3 regions of the Streptomyces sp. NPDC020875 genome follow, and region 2 is predicted to be linked to each of the others. Evidence: riboswitches for the same ligand, from Rfam matches in the RefSeq annotation. Region 2 holds a riboswitch; each other region holds the start of a gene.
The links. A riboswitch is a leader RNA that binds a small molecule or an ion and turns the genes downstream of it on or off. The one in region 2 is predicted to bind cobalamin.
Positions count from the first base shown of each region.

Region 1: linked by a shared signal. The riboswitch ahead of metE (5-methyltetrahydropteroyltriglutamate--homocysteine S-methyltransferase) and the one ahead of AB0G74_RS15520 (ABC transporter substrate-binding protein) in region 2 are both predicted to bind cobalamin.
Region 3: linked by a shared signal. The riboswitch ahead of AB0G74_RS21930 (cobalamin biosynthesis protein) and the one ahead of AB0G74_RS15520 (ABC transporter substrate-binding protein) in region 2 are both predicted to bind cobalamin.

Region 1 is NZ_JBFADP010000041.1:17,928-25,358, forward strand. It holds gene AB0G74_RS23205 (VWA domain-containing protein) at 1-533, shown strand, start outside; gene metE (5-methyltetrahydropteroyltriglutamate--homocysteine S-methyltransferase) at 653-2,971, opposite strand; cobalamin riboswitch at 3,155-3,307, opposite strand; gene AB0G74_RS23215 (carbon-nitrogen hydrolase family protein) at 3,447-4,406, opposite strand; gene AB0G74_RS23220 (nitrilase family protein) at 4,403-5,374, opposite strand; gene AB0G74_RS23225 (cytosine permease) at 5,371-6,819, opposite strand; gene speB (agmatinase) at 6,829-7,431, opposite strand, start outside.
Region 2 is NZ_JBFADP010000023.1:35,605-43,035, reverse strand. It holds gene AB0G74_RS15545 (cysteine synthase) at 1-536, opposite strand, end outside; gene AB0G74_RS15540 (MoaD/ThiS family protein) at 543-830, opposite strand; gene AB0G74_RS15535 (putative leader peptide) at 972-1,076, opposite strand; gene AB0G74_RS15530 (ABC transporter ATP-binding protein) at 1,290-2,060, opposite strand; gene AB0G74_RS15525 (iron ABC transporter permease) at 2,174-3,400, opposite strand; gene AB0G74_RS15520 (ABC transporter substrate-binding protein) at 3,397-4,428, opposite strand; cobalamin riboswitch at 4,467-4,614, opposite strand; gene AB0G74_RS15515 (M67 family metallopeptidase) at 4,620-5,042, opposite strand; gene AB0G74_RS15510 (amino acid permease) at 5,249-6,691, opposite strand; gene AB0G74_RS15505 (DUF2017 domain-containing protein) at 7,174-7,431, opposite strand, start outside.
Region 3 is NZ_JBFADP010000037.1:84,757-92,187, reverse strand. It holds gene AB0G74_RS21955 (hypothetical protein) at 1-152, opposite strand, end outside; gene AB0G74_RS21950 (hypothetical protein) at 413-1,537, opposite strand; gene AB0G74_RS21945 (class II aldolase/adducin family protein) at 1,826-2,509, opposite strand; gene AB0G74_RS21940 (inorganic phosphate transporter) at 2,769-4,076, shown strand; gene AB0G74_RS21935 (hypothetical protein) at 4,089-4,310, shown strand; cobalamin riboswitch at 4,545-4,687, shown strand; gene AB0G74_RS21930 (cobalamin biosynthesis protein) at 4,926-5,924, shown strand; gene AB0G74_RS21925 (cobyric acid synthase) at 6,102-7,431, shown strand, end outside.

The DNA.
Region 1 (7,431 bases), on a different contig from region 2:
TCGACACCTCCCACTCCATGTACGTCACGGGGCCCGGCGGAGTCCCCCGGGAAGCCTGGGCCAAGGCATGCGCCCTCGCCCTGCTGGACCAGGCCCGCCACGCGAAACGCGACTTCGTCGGCATCCTCTTCGCCGCCGCCGACAAACTCCGGGTCTTCCGCTTCCCCGCCGGAGAACCCGTCGACATCGACCGGGTGATCGACTTCGCGGAGACCTTCCTCGGCGGCGGCACCAGCTATCAGCGCCCCCTGACGGAGGCCCGGGACATCCTGGCGGCCGAGTTCGCCGACACGGCCCGCGCCCGGGGCGACATCGTGATGCTCACCGACGACGAGTGCGAGGTCACCGAGGAGTGGACCCGCGACTGGAACGAGGCCAGAACCCGGCTGGGCTTCCGCGTCTTCGGCCTGGCCGTGGACGCCCCGCGCGCCGCCCGGACCGACTCCGTACTGGAAGCCCTCTGCGACAACCTCCGCTCGATCGAGGACCTGACGGACGTCCGGACGGCCGCCGACCTCTTCCGGCTCATCTGACCCGGCTCATCCGACCCGGCGACGCGGGTCCCACCTGACGCGGGGCGGCATCCCCGGGACCCGCCGCACGCCCCCCTTGGGGCGCGGACGTCCACGCGCCCGCGCCCCGGGGCCGTACGTCAGCCGTCGGAGAGTTCCGCGCGGACCGTGCGGGCCGCGGTGACCAGGTTCTCCAGGGTCGCGCGGGTCTCCGGCCAGGCGCGGGTCTTGAGACCGCAGTCGGGGTTGACCCAGAGGCGTTCGGACGGGATGGCCTTCAGGGCCGTACGCAGCAGGCGGGCCGCTTCCTCGGGGGACGGGACGCGGGGGGAGTGGATGTCCCAGACGCCGGGGCCGGCTTCGCGGGGGTAGCCGTGGGCGGCGAGTTCGCGGGCGACCTGCATATGGGAGCGGGCGGCCTCCAGGCTGATGACATCGGCGTCGAGGTCGTCGATGGCCTGGACGATGTCGCCGAACTCGGCGTAGCACATATGGGTGTGGATCTGGGTGCCCGGTGCGACGCCTGAGGTCGTCAGGCGGAACGCCTCCGTCGCCCAGGCCAGATAGCCGGCGTGGTCGGCGGAGCGCAGGGGGAGGGTTTCGCGGAGGGCGGGTTCGTCGACCTGGATGACGGCGGTTCCGGCCGCCTCCAGGTCGTTGACCTCGTCGCGCAGGGCGAGGGCGACCTGGCGGGCGGTGTCCGCGAGGGGCTGGTCGTCGCGGACGAAGGACCAGGCCAGCATGGTGACGGGGCCGGTGAGCATGCCCTTGACGGGGCGGTCGGTGAGGCTCTGGGCGTAGGAGGTCCAGCGGACGGTCATCGGTGCCGGGCGGGAGATGTCCCCGGCGAGGACCGGCGGGCGGACATAGCGGGTGCCGTAGGACTGGACCCAGCCGTTCCGGGTGGCGAGGTAGCCGGTGAGCCGTTCGGCGAAGTACTGGACCATGTCGTTGCGTTCGGGTTCGCCGTGGACCAAGACATCGATACCGGTCTTCTCCTGGAAGGCGACGACCTCGGCGATCTCGGCCCTGATGCGTACCTCGTAGGCGGCGGTGTCGAGCCGTCCGGCGCGCAGGTCGGCGCGGGCCGTCCGCAGTTCGCCGGTCTGCGGGAAGGATCCGATGGTGGTGGTCGGCAGCGGCGGCAGGCCGAGCCGGGTGCGCTGGGCGACGGTCCGTTCGCCGTACCGCTGCGACCGGCGGGTGTCCGCGCCGGTGACCGCCGAGGTACGGGCGCGGACGGCCGTGTCGCGAGTGATGGGGGAGTTCGCGCGGGAGGCCAGCGCGGCCCGGTTCGCGGCCAGTTCGCCCGTGATGGTGTCGGTGCCCCGGCTCAGGCCCTTGGCGAGGGTGACGATCTCGGCCGTCTTCTGCCGGGCGAACGCGAGCCAGCGCAGGACCTGCGGGTCGATGTCGCGTTCGAGGGCCGCGTCCAGCGGGACGTGCAGCAGGGACGAGGAGGCGGCGACGTCGACCCGGTCGGCCAGGCCGAGCAGGGTGCCCAGGGTGGCCAGCGACTTCTCCAGATCGTTGATCCAGATATTGCGGCCGTTGACGACGCCCGCGACCAGGCGCTTCCCGGGCAGTCCGCCGACGGCGGCCAGCTCGCCCAGCTGGGCGCCCGCGTGCTCGGTGAAGTCGAGGGCGAGCCCTTCGACCGGCGAGGCGGCGAGTACGGGCAGGGCCCGGCCGAGCCGGTCGAAATAGGAGGCGACCAGCAGTTTCGGACGGTCCGTCAGGGCGCCGAGATCGCGGTAGGCGCGGGCGACGGCGTCGAGTTCGGCCGGGGTACGGTCCTGGACGAGGGCGGGCTCGTCCAGCTGGACCCAGTCGGCGCCCGCCGCCCGCAGGTCGGCCAGGACCTCCGCGTAGACGGGGAGCAGCCGGTCCAGCAGGGTCAGCGGATCGAAGTTCCCGGCCACCCCGGGCGCGGGCTTGGCGAGCAGCAGATAGGTCACCGGGCCGACCAGCACGGGCCGGGCCGTCAGGCCGAGGGCCAGCGCCTCGGTCAGCTCCGCGACCTGCCGTCCGAAGTCGGCGGTGAACACCGTGTCGGGCCCCAGCTCCGGCACCAGGTAGTGGTAGTTGGTGTCGAACCACTTGGTCATCTCCAGCGGCGCCACGTCCTGGGTGCCGCGGGCCATGGCGAAGTAGCCGTCGAGCGGGTCGTCGGCGAAGGCCGTACGGTGCCGGGCCGGGATCGCGCCCACCATCACGGTGGTGTCGAGGACGTGGTCGTAGTACGAGAAGTCACCGGTGGGGACCTCGTCGATACCGGCTTCGGCGAGTTCGCGCCAGTTGGCGGCGCGCAGCTCGGCGGCGGTGGCCCGGAGGGCGTCGGCGGTGGTCCGGCCCTTCCAGTAGCCCTCGACCGCCTTCTTCAGCTCCCGGTTCCGCCCCTGCCGGGGGTAGCCGTACACGGTGGCCCGGGCCGCCGCGGCTGCGGACTTCGATGTCACGGAGATCTCCTTCACGAGATGAATCCCTGAGATCCCGGCGACGGGACGAGGCTGCGAAGGAGTGACGTACCGGCGGTGCCGGCGCGCCGGTTCGGCGCGGATCACCGCTGGTTCGTACGCCGACCCGCCCACGAGGTCACCGGGATGTCCGCGCGCGGAATCGTCCGCGTGCGGGCAACGGGCAGGTCTTCGGACTCGCGGGCACATCCACCGGATTCCCGGCGGACACCTACTGGCCGTCGCTTCCCAGACCCGGCCGGGCCCAGTGCGTATGACGGCGGTCGTTCCCGCTCACCGCTGCGGGGCAGTCCCGGATTCCCACCGGGTTCCCTCTTACGACGCTCCCGTCCGGCTGACGGGGCGAACCAGCTGCGCCGGTCAGCTTACGGTGCCGCCGGGCACACTGTCAGGGGAGGTCCGGCAGCCGGACCTCCCCCGTCCCCGTGATCCCCGCGTCCCGTGGCCCCGGGCGCCCTCAGTCCGTGAAGTCGACCCCGCTGTCGCGCCGGGTCCGGTCGACGGAGAGGGAGAAGACGTCGGGGCGGCCGTAGTGCCCGGCGACATCGAGGTCCAGGGTCTCCCCGTACCGCCCGGCGGTGTCCAGGGTCGCCGTGAGCAGCCGCGCCTCGCCGTAGACCGGTGGCATCACCCAGGAGCCGTCCGGGCCCGCGACACTCGAACCCCCGGTGAAGAGCAGACCGTCCTCGGGCGCGTCCGGACCGACCCCGGCCCGGTAGGCGGGGAGCAGATCGGCGGGGACGTCGTCGGTGGAGAGCACCAGTCCGGCCGAGACCACGAAGCAGCGGCCCTCCAGCGCGTACGAGCGGGCCGCGATCACATGGCTCTCCGGCATGTCGGGCCAGGCCGCGACATGGATCTCCTCGTGCTGCGCGTGCAGGGAGTGCCGGGCCAGCGGATGGAAGTGCTCCCAGCAGACCAGCGACCCCACCCGGCCCGCCGGGGTGTCGACGACCCGCAGTCCCGCCCCGTCGCCGGGCGCCCAGACGATCCGCTCGGTGTGGGTGGGCGTCAGCTTGCGGTGCACATTGAGGGTGCCGCCGTCCGGGCCGATCGTCAGCAGGGAGTTGTAGAGGGAGCCGGAGGCGGGCGCGGCCCGCTCGTTGAGGCCGAGGACCACCGTCACCCCGTGCTCCCGGGCGGCGGCCCGGACCGGGGCGAGGGCGTCGTCGCCCCCGGGGTCGAGTACCGGGCTCTGCTCCAGCAGCCGGGCGTACCAGCGTCTGGCCTCGGCGTCCCGCCACCCCGCGAGGCCGAACACCCAGGCCGGGTAGCAGGTCAGCCATGTCTCGGGGAAGACCACGAGATCGGCGCCCGCCCGCGCGCCGTCGGCGATGTGGGCCGCGGCGCGCCGCAGCGACTCGTCCAGGTCGAGCAGGGCGGGCGGCTGCTGGACGACGGCGACGGTGGTGGTCATGACGGCTCCTCCCGGGTACGTCCGTACAGCGCCGGACGCCGGTCCGCGTGGACGTCGTTCAGTTCACTGATGGCCTTGTCCCTGGCGTCGGCGAGGGGGAGGGCCGCCGTGAGGACCGCCTCCTCGCCGAGGCGCAGTGGTGTCACGGGGTAGCCGTCGGCGTCGATGATCGCACTGCCGCCGAGCCAGTCCTGGCCCCGTTCGGTGCCGGTCCGGTCGGCGACGGCGACGAACATCCGGTTGACGGCCGCGTCGGCCTGGACGCGGACGATCTCACCCGGCCGCTCGCCCTCCGGCCTCGGGTACAGCGGCCAGTTGACCGGGCCGCAGAGCAGTTCGGCGCCGTCGAGCGCCGCCAGCCGTACCCACTCGGGGAACTCCAGGTCGTAGCAGACCATGAACCCGATCCGGCCGTACGGCGTGTCGACGACCGGCGGCGGCCCGTCCCCCGGGGTGAAGCCCCAGGTCTTCTCGCCGTTCCACAGATGAGCCTTGCGGTACGTGGCGCGCAGCCCGGTCCGGTCGACGAGGGCGGCGGAGTTGTGGACCGCGCCGTGCTCGCCGCGCTCCGCGAAGCCGCCGACGACGACCAGGTCGTGCCGGGCGGCCAGCGCCTCCCACTCCCTGATCGTGGGGCCGTCGGACGGCTCCGCGACGGACCGGAGTTCGTCCGGGCCGGTGAAGACGTAGCCGGTGTTCGCCAGCTCGGGCAGGACGACGACGCGGGCGCCGCGGTCCGCCGCCGTCCCGATCGCGGTACGGATCCGCCGCCGGTTCCCCTCGGGGTCGCCGACCCGCGGCGCGATCTGGCAGACGGCGACCGTGACCGTGCTCGCGGACACCGCCCCGGGGCCGCCGGTTCCGGCCCCGGCCCCTCCGGCCGTGCTCCCGGTCGCTCCGGTGGTTCCGGCGGCACCGGTGTCAGCGGTGCCGGTGGTGTCGGCGGGGCGGTGTGCGGGCACGCTCATCGGGCGGCTCCCTCCAGCTCGATCTCGCTCGCCGCGCGGGCGGCGGCCTCCGCCTCATGATCCAGGTTCCGGGAGAACAGCAGATACAGCACGCCGGAGACGGTCAGTCCGACGGCGAAGGAGAAGTCCGCGCCGCCGAGGGCGTCCGCGACCGGGCCGACGTAGAAGCTGGTCGAGAAGAAGGGGACCATCGAGATGAAACCGATGATGTAGGCGGCGACCCCGCGCCAGGCCCAGCGGCCGTAGATGCCGTCCGGCTTGAGGATCTCGGCGATGGCGTACTTGCCCCGGCGGACGAAGTAGAAGTCGACCAGGTTCACCGCCGTCCACGGGACCAGGAAGTACAGCATCATCAGCACGAAGTTGTTGAAGCTGCCGATGTAGTCGTCCGGGATCAGCAGGGCGACCACCAGCGACACGATCCCGACCACGACCAGTCCGACGATCCGCAGCCGGACGGTCGGCCGCACCTTGCGGAAGCCGTCCAGCGCGCTGGCGCCGGTGAGCATCGCGCCGTACGCGTTGACGCCCATGATGGAGATCAGCGCCAGCACCGAGGCCATGACGACGATCAGACCGAAGCCCGGGAAGAGCAGATCGCCGACCTCGCGCAGGGCGATGATGGGGTCGGGGTCCGGCAGATAGCTGGCGAGGATCGCGCCGAGCGACATCAGCCAGACGGCGGAGAACGCGGCGCCCGCGTAGACCGCGGTGATCAGCTTCTTCGCGGGCACCTTCGCCGGGAGGTAGCGGGTGTAGTCGGAGACGTAGACCGAGTAGCTGATGTTGTATCCGGCGGCGAGGGAGAACTGCACCAGGAAGGCGGTCAGGTCCCAGCCCGCGGTGGCCGCGGGCACATCGGCCGGGGTCGGCTCGCCGCCGAAGTGGACGATCGCCACCACGGTCAGTACCGCGAACACCACGACCAGCAGATACGTCAGCCAGCGCTGGACGAAGTGGAGCAGGTCGTGCCCGACGACGGCGATCACGATGGAGACCGCGATCAGTACCGGGTACCAGAAGTACTCGCCGCCCGGCAGCAGCAGCCCGAGGCCCTGCTCGGCGAGGACCGTGTCGAAGACCAGGAAGCCCACATAGACGAAGACGGTCGCCGCGAACGGCACGGTCGAGCCCCGGCTGCCGAACTGCGCCCGGGACTGGATCATCTGGGGCAGGCCCATCCGGGGGCCCTGGTTGGCGTGGAAGGCCATGAAGAACGTTCCGGCGCCGACGCCGAGCACGATGGCCAGCACGCTGTACCAGACGCTCAGCCCCATGGAGGCGCCGACGAACCCGGCGACCATCGTCGGCAGGACGAAGTTGCCGGTGAACCAGAACGGTCCCTGGTGCCAGACCTTGCCGTGCCGCTCGGACGAGGGCACATAGTCGATGGAGTGCTGTTCGATGGCGGAGTCGCGCTGGGTCGCGGTGTCCGAGAAGGTCATGGCCTTCCCCTAACGCTCGTGCGGCCGGTCGGCCGGGCGGGGCAGGTGGTCCGGCGTCATCGCCGAGAGGATCTCGTAGCCGGTGTGAGCGGCGGCGACGGCCGTGAGCTGGGCGTGGTCGTAGGCGGGGGACACCTCGACCACATCGGCGCCGACCAGCCGGGTGGCGCGCAGGGCGCGGATCATCGCGAGCAGTTCGCGGCTGGTCAGTCCGCCCGCCTCGGGGGTCCCGGTGCCGGGGGCGTGCGCCGGGTCGAGGACATCGATGTCGACGGAGAGATAGACGGGCCGGTCACCGAGGCGGGCGAGCATCCGCTCGATCGCCCGGGGCAGGCCCTCCTCCTCGATCTCCGGGCTGGAGATCACGGCGAAGCCGAGACGTTCGTCGTCCCGCAGGTCCTGACGCGAGTACAGCGGGCCGCGGGTGCCCACGTGCAGGCTGGCGGTCCGGTCGATCAGCCCCTCCTCGGACGCGCGCCGGAACGGGGTGCCGTGGGTGACGGGGGCGCCGAAGTACGTGTCCCAGGTGTCGAGGTGGGCGTCGAAGTGGAGGACCGCCACCGGGCCGTGGTGCCGCGCGACCGCGCGCAGCAGCGGCAGGGCGATGGTGTG
Region 2 (7,431 bases):
CCGGTGGTGCCCAGGCCCGCCACGAAGTGGGTGACGGACGGCAGGTCGGCCAGGATCTCCGGGCCGGTGGTGGCGTAGTGCGCGGCCGGATTGGCGGTATTGCCGTACTGGTAGAGCATCACCCAGTCCGGGTGCTGCTCCGCCAGCTCCTTCGCCACGCGGACGGCGGTGTTGGAACCGCCGGCCGCCGGTGACGAGATGATCTCGGCTCCCCACATCGCGAGCAGTTCACGACGCTCCTGGCTGGTGTTCTCCGGCATGACGCAGACGATGCGGTAGCCCTTGAGGCGGGCCGCCATCGCCAGGGAGATGCCGGTATTGCCCGAGGTGGGTTCCAGGATCGTGCAGCCGGGGGTGAGCCGGCCGTCCTTCTCCGCCTGCTCGATCATATGGAGCGCCGGGCGGTCCTTGATCGAGCCGGTGGGGTTGCGGTCCTCCAGTTTCGCCCAGATCCGGACGTCGTCGGAGGGGGACAGCCGGGCCAGCCGGACCAGCGGCGTATTGCCGACGGCCGCGAGCGGGGAGTCGTAACGCATCGTGGGTCAGCGCATTCCGCCGGCGACCGCCGGGAGGATGGTGACGCTGTCGCCGTCGGAGACCTTGGTGGCGATGCCGTCGATGAAGCGGACGTCCTCGTCGTTGAGGTAGACGTTCACGAAGCGGCGCAGCTGGTCGCCGTTCTCCTTGTCCACGATCCGGGCCTCGATGCCCGTGTGCCGGGTCTCCAGGTCGGCGAAGAGTTCGGCGAGCGTCGCGCCGTCGGCCTGGACGGCCTTCTCGCCGCCGGTGTAGGTGCGGAGGATGGTCGGAATGCGGACCTCGATGGCCATGGGGTGGACTCCAGTCGACAGTCGAAGAGGCGGGGGCGCGGCTCGGCCCCCGCGCCGAGGGCGGTGGATCGGATGTTCCGGACGAATCGTCCGGCGGTGCTCGGAACGCGGAACGGGCTCAGGGCACGGATCAGGACACGCTCAGGTACACATCGCGCTGGCGAGACGGCACAGGTCGACATGGAGCCGCGCGACGAGCAGTACGGCACCGCTCCGCGTCTTGTCGCTCATGTCGTGGAGAACCATGCGGTCATCGTAACGATTCCCGATCCGGGGTTCGGAATAGCATCTCGTATGCCGGACGGACAGTGCTCACCTGTCGGACGAATGGTCTTCTCCGGCCACCGGACGGTCCCTCGGAGACCCCGTGAACGGCTGTACGGAGACCCCGCGGACACCCTGCGGACACCCTGCGGACGCCCGTACGGACAGCTTGTCCGTACGGGCGTCGCGCGGGTCCTACGGAAGCCCCGGCGGGAGGTAGGTGATGGTGGGGGCGCCCGTCCTCGGGTGGACCGCCACCTCGGCCGTGACCTGGTACACCTCGGCCAGCAGCTCGGCCGTGAGGACCTCGGCGGGCGGCCCGGCGGCGACGATCCGGCCGCCGTGCAGGACATGGATCCGGTCGCAGTAGTACGCGGCCAGGTTGAGGTCGTGCAGGGCGAGCAGGTTGGTGGTGCCCAACTCCCGTACCAGGCCGAGGATCTCCAGCTGGTACCGGATGTCGAGATGGTTGGTCGGCTCGTCGAGGACGAGCAGCGCCGGGTCCTGGAGCAGGGCGCGGGCGACCAGGGCGCGCTGCCGCTCCCCGCCGGAGAGCGACGGGAAGGCCCGCCCGGCCAGCTCGGTGATGCCGAGCCGGGCCATGGCCTCGTCGGCCGCCCGGCCGTCGGCGGCGCTGTCGGGCTCCCAGAAGCGCTTGTGCGGGGCCCGGCCCATCAGCACGATCTCGCGGACGGTGAGTTCGAACTCGGGCCGGTTCTCCTGCGGTACGGTCGCGACCCGCCGGGCCCGGTCCTTGGGGCCCATGGCGAGCAGATCGGCGCCGTCGACGGTGATGGTCCCGGCGGTGGGGCGCAGGGTGCCGTAGACACAGCGCAGCAGGGTCGTCTTGCCGCTGCCGTTGGGGCCGACGAGGCCGGTGGTCTCGCCGGGGCGGAGGTCGAGGTCGGCGCCTTCGAGGAGCGGGCGGCCCTCCGGGGTGGTGTACGAGAGCCCGCGTACCCGCAGTTCGGCCGGGCCGGGCCCGCGGGCACCGGGTCCGGCGCCGGTCGTGGCCGGGCTCTCGGCCGGGGCCTTCGCCGTGGTCGCGGTCAGGGCCCCGCCCTGGGTCGCGGTCGGGATCACGTCCGGCCTCCTTCGGTGCCGTCGACCGGGCGGCGGCGCATCAGCCACAGGAACAGCGGGCCGCCGATCAGCGCCGTCAGCACCCCGACGGGGACGTCCTGGGGCGCGGCGACGGTACGGGCCCCGAGGTCGGCGACGACCAGCGCGACCGCGCCGATCAGCGCGGCCACCGGGAGCAGGGCCCGGTGGGCGGCGCCGACCAGCAGCCGGGCCGCGTGCGGGACCATCAGGCCGATGAAGCCGACCGCGCCGCTGGCCGCGACGAGGACCGAGGTGACCAGGGAGACCAGGACGAAGACGGCGGCCCGGAACCGGGCGACGTCCAGACCGAGCACGGTCGCGCCCTCCTCCCCCACCAGCAGCAGGTCCAGCGGGCGGGCCAGGGCCAGCAGCAGCGGCAGCAGCAGGCCGACCACGGCGGCGGGCAGCCAGACCGTGTCCCAGCGGGCGCTGCCGAGCCCGCCGAGCGACCAGTACAGGGCCTCGCGGAAGTGCTCGGGGCGGGACGAGGCGACCAGGACGAGGGTGGTCAGCGCCGTGAAGACATAGCTGATGGTGACCCCGGCGAGGACCAGCCGGGTCCCGGTCATCGAGCCGCCGTGCCGGGCCAGTCCGTAGACGAGGACGAGCGCCGCGAAGGCGCCGATGAAGGCACCGGCGGGCAGGGCGACGGCGGTGGTCGCGCCGATGCCGAGGACCAGGACGACGACCGCCCCGGTGGACGCCCCGGAGGAGATCCCGAGCAGGAAGGGGTCGGCGAGCCGGTTGCGGACCAGGGCCTGGAGGACCGCGCCGACGACGCCGAGCCCGGCGCCGACGACGATACCGAGCAGGACCCGGGGCAGCCGGACGTCCAGCACGATCGTCCGGAACGGGCTGGGCTCGGCACCCGGCAGCAGCGCCGCGACGACCTCGCCGGTCGGGATGCGTACGGAGCCCAGCCCGAGGGCCGCGAGGACGGCCGCCGCCAGGGCGGCCAGCAACCCGGCCAGGACGGCCCCGAACCGCAGCCGGGAGGGCGTACCGGGGGCACCCGGCGCGTCGGGGCGCCCGGTCCCGGCGGGGACCGGGGCGACCGCCGTGGCGCCCTTGCGGAACACCATCCGGCGCCCCGGCTCGTCCCCGGACCCCTCGGCACTCTTCGCGTCGGCCCCGCCGGTACCGGACCCGGGCGCGGTGCCGGGGCCCGGCACCGCCCGCCGGCCGTCCGTCGGGGTCGTCATCGGGCGAGCTGGGGGGCCAGCTTGGCGATCGCGTCCGGGGCGCGGACGCCCACGACCGCGTCCGAGAGCGGCAGTACGGCGAACTTCTTGTTCTTGATCGCCGGGACGTCCTTCAGCGCAGGGTCCTCCAGCAGCCGCCGCTTCTTCTGGGCGAGGCTGGTGGCGCCGTAGTCGTAGATCACGATCACCTCGGGCTTACGGGCCACGACCTGCTCCCAGGTCGCGTCGCCGAAGCTCTTGGGAATGTCGGCGAAGACGTTCCGGCCGCCCGCGCGGGCGATCAGCTCATTGCCGATGCCCTTGCCGCCGACGGTGAACGCGGTCTTGTCGCCGCTGTCGTAGACGAATACGGGCACCGGCTCGGAGGTGGTCTTCTTCAACTCCGCCTCGGTCTTCGCGACCGTCGCCCGGGACGCGGCGATCCACTTCTCGGCCCGGTCGCGGACGCCGAAGGTCCGGCCGACCTCCTCGATCTCGCGGTAGACGTCGTCGAGGCCGGTCCGCTTCTCGGTGCAGTACTCCAGATTGAGCCGGGAGTCGATACCGGACTTCTTCAGCTCGTCGCGGGTGCGGCCGTCCTTGGCCTCGAAGGCGCTGGCGTAGCCGCCGTAGACGAAGTCCGGGTTGGCGGCGAGGAGCTTCTCCTTGGAGGGGTACTCCTTGGCGATCACCGGCACCGACTTGTACGCCTCCGCGTAGCGGGGCAGCACCTGGTCGTCCAGGTAGGCGGTGCCGACCAGGGACTTCTCCAGGCCCAGCTCCAGCATGATCTCGGTGACGTGCTGGTTCATGGTGACGGCCCGCTTCGGGGGCGCCTTGTAGGTGGTCTTCACACCGCAGTTGTCGACGGTGTACGGGAATCCGGCGGCCGTGGCCCCGGACTTCCCCGAACCCGAACCCGAGCCCGAACCGGAACCGGAGTCCGAGCCGCCGCAGGCGGTCAGGACGATCGGGAGCAGTGCGGCGGCCGTACCGGCTATGAGGGTACGGCGGCGGGCGGAACGGCGCCCTGACGTGCGTCGGGACATGCTGACGGCCTCCTCCGGGGATTTCCGCGTCCCCTGGGTGGTGGAAGAGGGCGATGGGTCAGTTCCTGGCTGACAGCCGTCGCCACGCGCCCGAGGGCACGTGTCAACGACCGGTAACAGTGGCGGGACCGCGCCGGATTCACACCGGCTTCCTGGGTCCCACCGCCCCGTATGGAATTGAAGCTGCCGGGTCAGTATGCCTCTACTACCCGGACCTCCTCCTCCGTGACCTCTCCGGCGACGATCCGGAAGGACCGGAACTGGAACGGTCCGGCCGCGTCGGAGTCGGCCGTGGAGACCAGGACGTAGTGCGCGCCGGGCTCGTTGGCGTAGGTGATGTCGGTCCGGGAGGGGTACGCCTCGGTCGCGGTGTGCGAGTGGTAGACGATCACCGGCTCCTCGTCGTTGTCGTCCATCTCGCGGTAGAGCTTCAGCAGATCACCGGAGTCGAACTCGTAGAACGTGGGCGAGCGGGCCGCGTTGAGCATCGGGATGAATCGTTCCGGCCGGTCGCTGCCCTCGGGGCCGGCGACCACGCCGCACGCCTCGTCGGGGTGGTCGGCCCTGGCGTGCGCGACGATCCGGTCGTAGAGGTCCTGGGTCAGGGTCAGCATGCGGATCAGGATAAGCGGGGGTCGTCCGGATGGCGGAAGGGCCGGTCCGTACCGTGCCGAGGTACGGACCGGCCCGTCTCGCGATTCGGACAGCCGGGCGGGGAGGCAGGCAGTTCCCCGCCCGCTGCCGATCAAGGGCCCGGCCCTCGGAGGGGCCGGGCGGCCGGTGACCGGTGCGGTCGGGCGGCCGGTGGCGGGCGGCGCCGTCAGCGCTTGGCGAAGGCCGCGCCCTCCGGGTTCTTGGACCGCAGGACGAGATACGAGACCAGCAGCACCAGGGCCCAGACCGGGGCCACGTACAACGAGATCCTGGCGTCCTTGTCGATCCCCATCAGCACGATCACCAGTCCGATGAAGGAGAGGGCGAACCAGCTGGTCCACGGCGCGCCGGGGGCCTTGAAGGAGGACTCGGCGACCTCGCCCCGGGCGACCTTGGCCCGGTAGCGGATATGGCTCACCAGGATCATGATCCAGGCCCACATACCGGAGATGGTGGCGAAGGAGACGATCTTGTGGAAGGCGTCGCCGGGCCACTGGTAGTTGATCCAGACGCCGATCAGCATCAGCCCGGCGGAGAAGGTGGTGCCGATCAGCGGGGTGCCGTGCTTGGTCAGCCGGGTGAAGAGCTTGGGCCCCTGGCTGTTGAGCGCCAGGTCGCGGAGCATCCGGCCGGTGGAGTACATCCCGGAGTTGCAGGACGACAGGGCCGCGGTGAGGACCACGAAGTTGACGATGCCCGCACCGATCTGGAGGCCCATCTGGTCGAACGCGGCCACGAACGGCGAGACGCCCGGCTGGAAGTTGGTCCAGGAGACCACCGAGAGGATCATGATCAGGGCGCCGACGTAGAAGACGGCGATCCGCCACGGCACGGTGTTGATGGCCTTGGGGAGGTTCTTCTCCGGGTCCTTCGACTCTCCGGCGGTGACGCCGACCAGCTCGACCGCGAGGAAGGCGAACATCACGATCTGGAGGGTCATCAGCGTGCCGCCGAGGCCCTTGGGGAAGAAGCCGCCGTCGCTCCAGAGCAGGGAGAAGGAGGCGGTGTCACCGGCGTCGCTGAAGCCGAGGGTGATGATTCCGGCGCAGATCAGGATCATGCCGACGATGGCGGTCACCTTGATCATGGAGAACCAGAACTCCAGCTCGCCGAAGATCTTCACCGAGATCAGATTGGCGAGGTAGAGCACGATCGTGAAGCCGAGCGCCGAGACCCACTGCGGGATGTCGAACCAGTACGTCATGTACTCGGCCGCCGCGGTGACCTCGGTCATCCCGGTGACGACCCAGAACAGCCAGTACGTCCAGCCGGTGGCGAAGCCCGCGAAGGGGCCGACGAACTCGCGCGCGTACTCCGAGAACGAACCCGAGACCGGGCGGTACATCAGCAGTTCGCCGAGGGCCCGCATGATGAAGAAGATGACCACGCCCGCGATGGCGTAGGCGAGGATGAGGCTCGGCCCGGCCTTGGAGATGCCCTTTCCGGCCCCGAGGAAGAGCCCGGTCCCGATGGCTCCGCCGATGGCGATCATCTGGATCTGCCGGGCCCCGAGTGCCCGGTGGTAGCCCTGGTCCTCGGCGGTGGCCGCCGGGGCTCCGGCCGGCTTGCCCGGCCCGTCCTTGCTGTCGTCGACCTGCACCGAGGTCATAAGCTGCTGCGCCCTTCTCTCCATGCCGATCCGCGCGCCCCGCCTCTCGGCGAGCGACCGCGGACCAGTTCCTGATCCCCCCGGATATGGATGGAGTGCCACCGGCGATCCGCCGGCTCAAGCGCCTCCAGGGGCATGGGTGGCGCCCCTGGCGGTCGTGAAGATCTATCACGGTTGCGACAAAGATCGATCCGGCTTCTTGTGCCTTATCCCACATATAGAACCGGACAAAAGACTCCCCGAGGGGTAAACCACCTCGGGGATGTCACGCGATCGTTATTCGGATTTGAGCGTCCGTTGAGCGAACAACCGAACGGACGGACGGGAGGAGGGGCCGAGGGTGCCCCGGCGGCCGGCCGGGACAGGAGAGGCCCGGCCCCGGACGGCGTACGGAACCGGACCGCCGCGGCCCGAGAGCCGGAACCGGCCCGCCCGGCGCGCTCAGCCGGACAGCCGGACAGCCGGACAGCCGCTCGGCCGCCTCAGGGCAGCAGCGTCTCGACCAGGGTCTCCTGGAGGACCCCCAGCCAGAGGTAGGCCATCACCATCGGCTTGCGCGGATCGTCGTCCGGCAGGCGGTAGAGGCCCGTCTCGCCCGCGTCGTCCTCGTCGGAGACCTCCAGCCGGGTGCCGATGGTCAGCCGCAGGTCGTTGAGAGCGCCCAGCCAGTAGCGGCAGTCGTCGGGCGGCAGCTTCAGTACGGCGGCGGAGTCGCCGCCCGGCTCCAGCCCGTCCAGGGC
Region 3 (7,431 bases), on a different contig from region 2:
GGGACCGTACCGGCGGCGTCGCCGTCGACGGCGGCCCAGCGGGCGACGCGGACCGCGTCGGAGAGGACCGTACGGGCCTGGCGGGCCAGTTCGGCGGGGGGCGGGGTGCCCTCGGGGGGCCTCGGCGCGGGCCGGGTGCGCCGGGTGGTCACGGCCTTGCGTGCGCTGGTCAGCGGTCGCGGGCGGACAAGACGGAGTCTGGGGTTGCGCGCCAATTGCTCATCAGGCTTTCGGGACGTCACGGGGAGCAGTCTTCCCGCTGACGGCCCGAAAGCCCAAACGGAACGGGACGGACCGCGTTCCGGCGGTGGTGGCGGGGGTCCCGGAACGGCGCGCGGAAGCAGGACGGCGGACCGGTGCCGGGCGGCGGGACCGCGAGTTGCCGGAAGGTGCCGGGGCGGGCGCCGGGCGGCTACATCAAGGGGGTGAGGAAGCGGCGCAGGGCCTCCTCGTAGGCGGCGGGGTCGGTGTTCCAGTTGGCGGCGTGCGGGGCGTCGAGGACGGTCCGCAGGGTGACCAGGTCCGGGCGGGCGGCGGTGAGCCGGCGGGAGGGCCCCCAGGGCGCGAGGGTGTCGTCGGGGCCGTGGAAGATCAGGGTCGGAACCCGGACGGCCTGGGCGTCGGCGGCGACGGGCAGCCGGTCGCGGTAGAGCCCGGCGCGGCCCCGGGCGGCCCGGACGACGAGCGGTACGAGTGGGCCCGGGACGTGCCGGGCGCGGGCCAGGGCGCGCAGGGCCGCCTCCTGGTCGAGGACCGGGGAGTCGAGGACGAGGCCCCTGACGTGGTCGCGCAGGGCGGAGTTCGCGGCGGTGTGCAGGGCCATGGTGGCGCCGGTGGACCAGCCGTGGAGGACGACGCGGCGGGCGCCCCGGGAGACCGCGTACCGCAGGGCGGCGTCGAGGTCGCGCCACTCGGTCTCGCCGAGGTGGCCGAGTCCGTCGGGCGAGCGGGGCGCGCCGGGGTCGCCCCGGTAGCCGACGGCGAGTACGGGCAGGGCCCGGCCGTGCAGGAACGGCAGCAGGTTGAGGGCCAGCTCGCGGGTGGTGCCCAGGCCGTGGACGGCGATCACCCAGAGGTCCCGGGCGGCGGGGACGAACCAGGCCGGGAGGGGGCCCAGCTCGCCGGGGACGGTGACTTCCTCGTAGGGGATGCCGAGCGCCGTCCCGGGGTCGCCGGAGTGCAGCCGGGTGGTCATCCGGACCTTGGTACCGGGTTCGAGGGTGCCGGGGCCGATCGCGTCGAGGCGGCGGACGACGGTGTCGGGCGTGGCGGCGGGGCCGTCGAGCACGGGTCCCGCGACGGCGTGGACGCCGGGTCCGGCGAGGCCGTACGTCCCGGGTCTGCGGGACGCCAGGGCGCGGGTGAGGGCCACCCGGCCGGGGTCCGTGGCGTGCACGGTGAGCCGGGGGTCGCCGGGGAGCGGCCGGTCGGGCGCGGGACGCAGGGTGGCGTCGACGGCGCGGCGGGCGAGGGCCGCGGCGGTGCCGATGCCTGCGACTGTGGTGACGGCGGCGGCCGTCGCGGTTACCGGGCGCACCGTTCCAGTGTGGGGACGACCGCGCGCCGCTGCCAGTGGGGCGACTCCCGCGGGGGTACGGGACGGGTTCCGGCGGGCGCGCGCGACAGTACCCGCCGGGCGCGCGCCGTCCGGACGGCCGGTCCGTCCGGACGGAACCACGGCGTGTCCGGACGGAACCACGGCGTGTCCGGACGGAACCGCGGCGCATAAGGGTCCGGCGGCACAAGGGGAGCGGTCGTTCTGCCTCGGACGACCCAGGTGACACGGAGGAAGCGGAGGTGCATCCGGGGCGGGTGGACCGGTCGCTCAGCCCGGCTGGCCGTAGGAGCGGAGCCGGGTCGCGGTCTCGGTGAGCTGGTCGCGGGTGAGCAGGCGCGGGGCGAGCCCGGGGACCGACGCGGCGAGCAGCCAGACCCGGCACATCCACTCCAGCTGGGCCGTGCGGTCGTACGCCTGCTCCAGGGTCGCGCCGACCGCGACGGTGCCGTGGTTGCCCAGCAGGCACGCCTCCCGGTCGAGGAGTGCCGTGAGCATGTTGCGGGCCAGTTCGTCGGAGCCGTAGACCGCGTACGGGGCGACCCGGACCGGACCTCCGAGGTCCGCCGTCATGTAGTGGACCGGCGGCACCTCGGTGACGAGGGTGGAGACGGCGGTGGCGTGCGCCGCGTGGGTGTGGACGACCGCCAGTCCGTCGCGGGATCCGTCGCGGGACCGGTGGACCGCCAGATGCAGCGGCAGCTCGCTCGTCGGCCTCAGCTCGCCGATCACCTGGCGTCCGCCGAGATCGACGGCGGTGAGATCACGCTCCGTGAGCCGGTCGTACGGCACTCCGCTGGGGGTGACGAGGATCAGCGGCCCGACCCGGGCCGAGACATTGCCCGAGGTCCCCACGACCAGCCCTTCGGCGGCCGTTCTGCGGGCCGTTTCGACCAGCTGCCGCCAGGTGTGTTCGAGAGCGCCGTCGGGCGCGCGTACGGTCGGTTCGGTCATGGGTGCGATCCTGTCAGCCGGGGCGGCGGCGGGACAGAGCACCCGTGATGCATATCACCACAAGATCGGACGAATGAGGCTTTCCACCCGGAGAGGGCCCGCCATACCGGCGGTCACCCCTCCGGAAGGCCCCCCGAAAGTCGAAGCGGAATGCCGAGAACCGCTTGGATACACCCCCAAGCCGGTCCCAGTTCACCTTCCGTTCACCCAGGTTACTTACCTTCGGCGAGCCACTGACCTCCAAAGATTGCCTGGGTAAATGGAACACATCACGCTGCTGCTCGCGATAGTGATCGTGACGGCTCTCGTGTTCGATTTCACGAACGGTTTCCATGACACCGCCAACGCGATGGCGACGACCATCTCGACCGGCGCCATGAAGCCCAAGACCGCGGTGGCCATGTCCGCCGTGCTCAACCTCGTCGGCGCTTTCCTGTCGGTGGAGGTCGCCAAGACGATCTCCAGTGGCATCGTCGACGAGGCAGGCATCACCCCAGAAGTCATCTTCGCGGCGCTCGTCGGCGCCATCCTCTGGAATCTGCTGACCTGGCTGGTCGGACTACCGTCCAGCTCGTCGCACGCCCTGATGGGCGGTCTGATCGGCGCGACCGTCGCCTCCGTCGGCTTCAGCTCGGTCAACGGCGGCACGGTGATCACCAAGGTCCTGATCCCGGCCATCGCCGCTCCGCTGGTCGCCGGCCTCGCCGGCTACATCGGCACCCGGCTGACGTACCGGATCGGCCGCAACACCGATCTCAAGAGCACCGACAAGGGGTACAAGGCGGGTCAGATCGCGTCCGCGGGTCTGGTCTCCCTGGCGCACGGCACCAACGACGCCCAGAAGACCATGGGTGTCATCACCCTGGCCCTGGTCGCCGGCGACATCCTCGCCCCCGGCTCCAACCCTCCGATGTGGGTCATCGTCTCCGCCGGTGTGGCCATCGCCCTCGGTACGTACCTCGGTGGCTGGCGCATCATCCGCACCATGGGCAAGGGCCTGACCGACCTCCAGCCGCAGCAGGGCTTCGCCGCCCAGACCAGCGCCGCGACGGTCATCCTGGCCTCCTCGAACCTCGGCTTCTCCCTCTCCACCACGCACTCCTGCTCCGGTGCCGTGATGGGCGCCGGTCTGGGCCGCAAGGGCGGCGTGGTCCGCTGGTCCACCGCCACCCGGATGTTCGTCGCCTGGGGTCTGACCCTTCCGGCCGCCGGTCTGGTCGCCGCGGCCTCCGAGTTCGTCACCAAGCAGGGTGACTGGGGCGTCGCCGCCGTGGCGGTCTTCCTCGTGGCCTCCTCCGCCGCGATCTGGATCGTCTCGCGCCGCCAGGTCGTCGACCACACCAATGTGAACGACGTGAACGACGACGAGGACGACACCACCGGCACCGGCGCCTCCGGCGACGGCCAGGAGTCCCCCGGCGTCGTCACCACCGCCATGGCCGCCGTCACCCCGCCGCCCGCCGGTGTGATCGACGACGGCGAGCTGAAGACCACCATCCCCTCCGCCACCCCTTCTTCCGCGCCGTCGGCCCCCGAGACCGGTCCGGCCAGCCCGGCCGCGGTGTAAGGACGTATCACCATGAAAATCGACTGGGAAGCCCTCGGCTCCGTCTTCGGTGTCAGCCTCGTCGGCACCGTCCTCCTCGTGGGCCTGTTCGCCCTGGGAGTCATCGGCCTGACCAAGCAGGAGGCCGCGGCGGCCAACGGCGGCTCCGCGCCCCTCGCCCGTACCGGCGCCTACGCCTGCTTCGTGCTCTGCACGGTGGCGGTGGGGTACGGGATCTATCTGATCGTCACCTGATCACCGCGGGTCGCTCCTGACCTGCTGATCCCGCTGATCACCGTCAGCACCCCGGCCCCCTGGTCCTCCGCGATCAGCTCGGGCCCCGGCCGTCCGCACGGCCGCGGAGAGCCGGGTCCGACCCCCCGACGGGTCGGACCCGGCTCTCCGTATTCCCGGCCGTCATCCCGGCCGCAACCACCGGATGTGGCCCTGCGCACACTGCTCCGTCGCAGGTCAGGGGCGAGTTGACGGCCCTTCTCACCCCGTGGTGGACTGCCGGGGCCACTACGGAGGCAGCAGAGGAAGCCGGTGCGAATCCGGCGCGGTCCCGCCACTGTCACCGGGGAGCACATCCCCGGGAGCCAGGAACTCTCGCCGCCGTTTCACGTCGAACCAGGGCGCGGACACCCTGAGTGAGGACAATTCGCCATGCGCGGCATCGTCACGGCCCCCGCTCGCGGGGCCGCACCCGGGTCCCCCGGCGCTTCCGGTTCTCCCGGTTCTCCCGGTTCCTCCGGCTCTTACAGTCCTTCCGGTTCTTCCCGTTCCTCCGGCTCCTTCGGGGATCAGCCGGACGGCCGGGACACCTCCCGCGCCGCTGCCGCCTGCTACGGCTCCCCCGGGCGCTGAGCGATGCGAGCCGACCGGGTCTTCGCCATCGGCGCCACCGCCGGTCTCCTCGGCGATCTACTGCTGGGCGACCCCCGCCGGGGCCATCCCGTCGCCGCCTTCGGGCGGGCCGCGGGCGCGGCCGAGCGGCTGCTGTGGCGTGACCACCGGGGCTGGGGCGCGCTGTACACCGCCGGGTGCGCGGGCGGCGCCGCCGCCGTCGCGGCCGTGGCGGCCCGGGCCGCGCGCCGGGAGCCCGCCGCCGCAGTGGCCCTGACCGCCGCCGCCACCTGGGCCGTCGTCGGGGGTACGTCGCTGGCTCGGGAGGCCGGGGCGGTGGGCGCGGCGCTGACCGCCGGGGACCTCGACGCCGCCCGGGAGCGGCTGCCCCATCTCTGCGGTCGTGATCCCCAGGCGCTGGACGGGCCGGAAATCGCCCGGGCCGTGGTCGAGTCCGTCGCCGAGAACACCTCGGACGCCGTGGTCGGCGCCCTGGTGTGGGGCGCGGTGGCGGGAGTGCCGGGTCTGGTCGGATTCCGCGCGGTCAACACCCTGGACGCGATGGTGGGGCACCGTTCGCCCCGTTACCGCCGGTTCGGCTGGGCGTCGGCCCGGCTGGACGACCTGGTGGGCGCCCCGGGGGCCCGGCTGACGGCGGCGCTCGCCGTGGTCGCGGGCGGGGACGCCCGGGGTGCCGTACGGGCCTGGCGGGCGGACGCCCACCGGCATCCCAGCCCCAACGCGGGCCCGGTCGAGGCGTCGTTCGCGGGCGCGCTGGGTGTCCGGCTCGGCGGCACGCTGGCGTACGGCGGCCGGGTCGAGCACCGGGCCGTGCTGAACGGCGGGGCCCGGCGGGTCGCCGTCGGGGACATCGAGCGGGCGGTACGGCTGTCGCGGCGGGTGAGCGCGCTGGCGCTGGGGGTATGTGTCGCGGGGCGGCTGATCGCCGGGAGGGCGGCGGGGCGACGGCTCACGACATCCGGAACGGCGTCCGGGCGGGCGATGGTTGCCCGGGGCGGGTGACGGTTTTCTCCGCGACCGGGCGTCGGTCCACAGGGCCCGACGGGATTTCCGGGCGGGGTCCAACATGAGATCCGGGACGCGCGGCGGACGGACGGCCGCTGTCCCCGGGGACGACGGCACGACTTATCGGCAGGGCCTCTTCGGAGGCATCGGGCAGGACGGAAGGGGGTGGCGGCGATGGCCGGGCGGAAGCGCGGCGGCGGGCTGCTGGTCGCCGGGACGACGTCGGACGCGGGCAAGAGCGTGGTCACCGCGGGGATCTGCCGCTGGCTGGCGGGCCGCGGGGTGAAGGTCGCCCCGTTCAAGGGGCAGAACATGTCGCTGAACTCGTTCGTGACCCGGGACGGTGCCGAGATCGGCCGGGCCCAGGCGATGCAGGCGCGGGCGGCCCGGATCGAACCGACGGCCCTGATGAATCCGGTGCTGCTGAAGCCGGGGGGCGACCGGACGAGCCAGGTGGTCCTGCTGGGCAGAGCCGTCGGCGAGATGAGCGCCCGGGGGTATTTCGGTTCCGGCGGGCGGCGCTCCGAGCTGCTGACCACGGTGCTGGAGTGCCTGGAGGAGCTGCGGGGCACGTATGACGCCGTGATCTGCGAGGGGGCGGGCAGTCCGGCCGAGATCAATCTGCGCCGTACGGATCTGGTGAACATGGGCGTGGCCCGGGCGGCCGAGCTGCCGGTGCTGGTGGTCGGCGACATCGACCGCGGTGGGGTCTTCGCCTCCTTCTTCGGTACGACGGCCCTGCTGGACGCGGTGGACCAGCGGCTGGTGGCGGGGTATCTGATCAACAAGTTCCGGGGGGACGCGGGGCTGCTGCGGCCGGGGCTCGACATGCTGACGTCGGTGACGGGCCGCCCGTTCTACGGGGTGCTGCCGTACGCCCACGGGCTGGGTATCGACGAGGAGGACGGGCTGCGGGTGTCCCTGCGGGGCGCGGTCCGGGAGTCGCTGGTTGCGCCGCCGGTGGGCGAGGAGATCCTGCGGGTCGCGGTCTGCGCGGTGCCCCTGATGTCGAACTTCACCGATGTCGACGCGCTGGCCGCCGAGCCCGGTGTGGTGGTCCGGTTCGTGGACCGGCCCGAGGAGCTGGTGGACGCCGATCTGGTGGTCGTGCCGGGCACCCGGGGCACGGTCAGGGCGCTGGACTGGCTGCGCCGCCGGGGGCTGGCGGACGCGTTGTCGCGCCGGGCCGCCGAGGGGCGGCCGGTGCTGGGGATCTGCGGTGGTTTCCAGCTCCTCGGCGAGCTGATCGAGGACGACGTCGAGTCCCGGGCCGGGACGGTGGAGGGGCTGGGGCTGCTCCCGGTCCGGGTGCGGTTCGCCGCCGCCAAGACGCTGGCCCGGCCGTCGGGTTCGGCGCTCGGGGAGCCCGTCGAGGGATACGAGATCCATCACGGGGTGGCCGAGGTCCTCGGGGGTGAGCCGTTTCTCGACGGCTGCCGGGTCGGGGCGGTGTGGGGCACCCACTGGCACGGGTCGCTGGAGAGCGACGGCTTCCGCCGGGCGT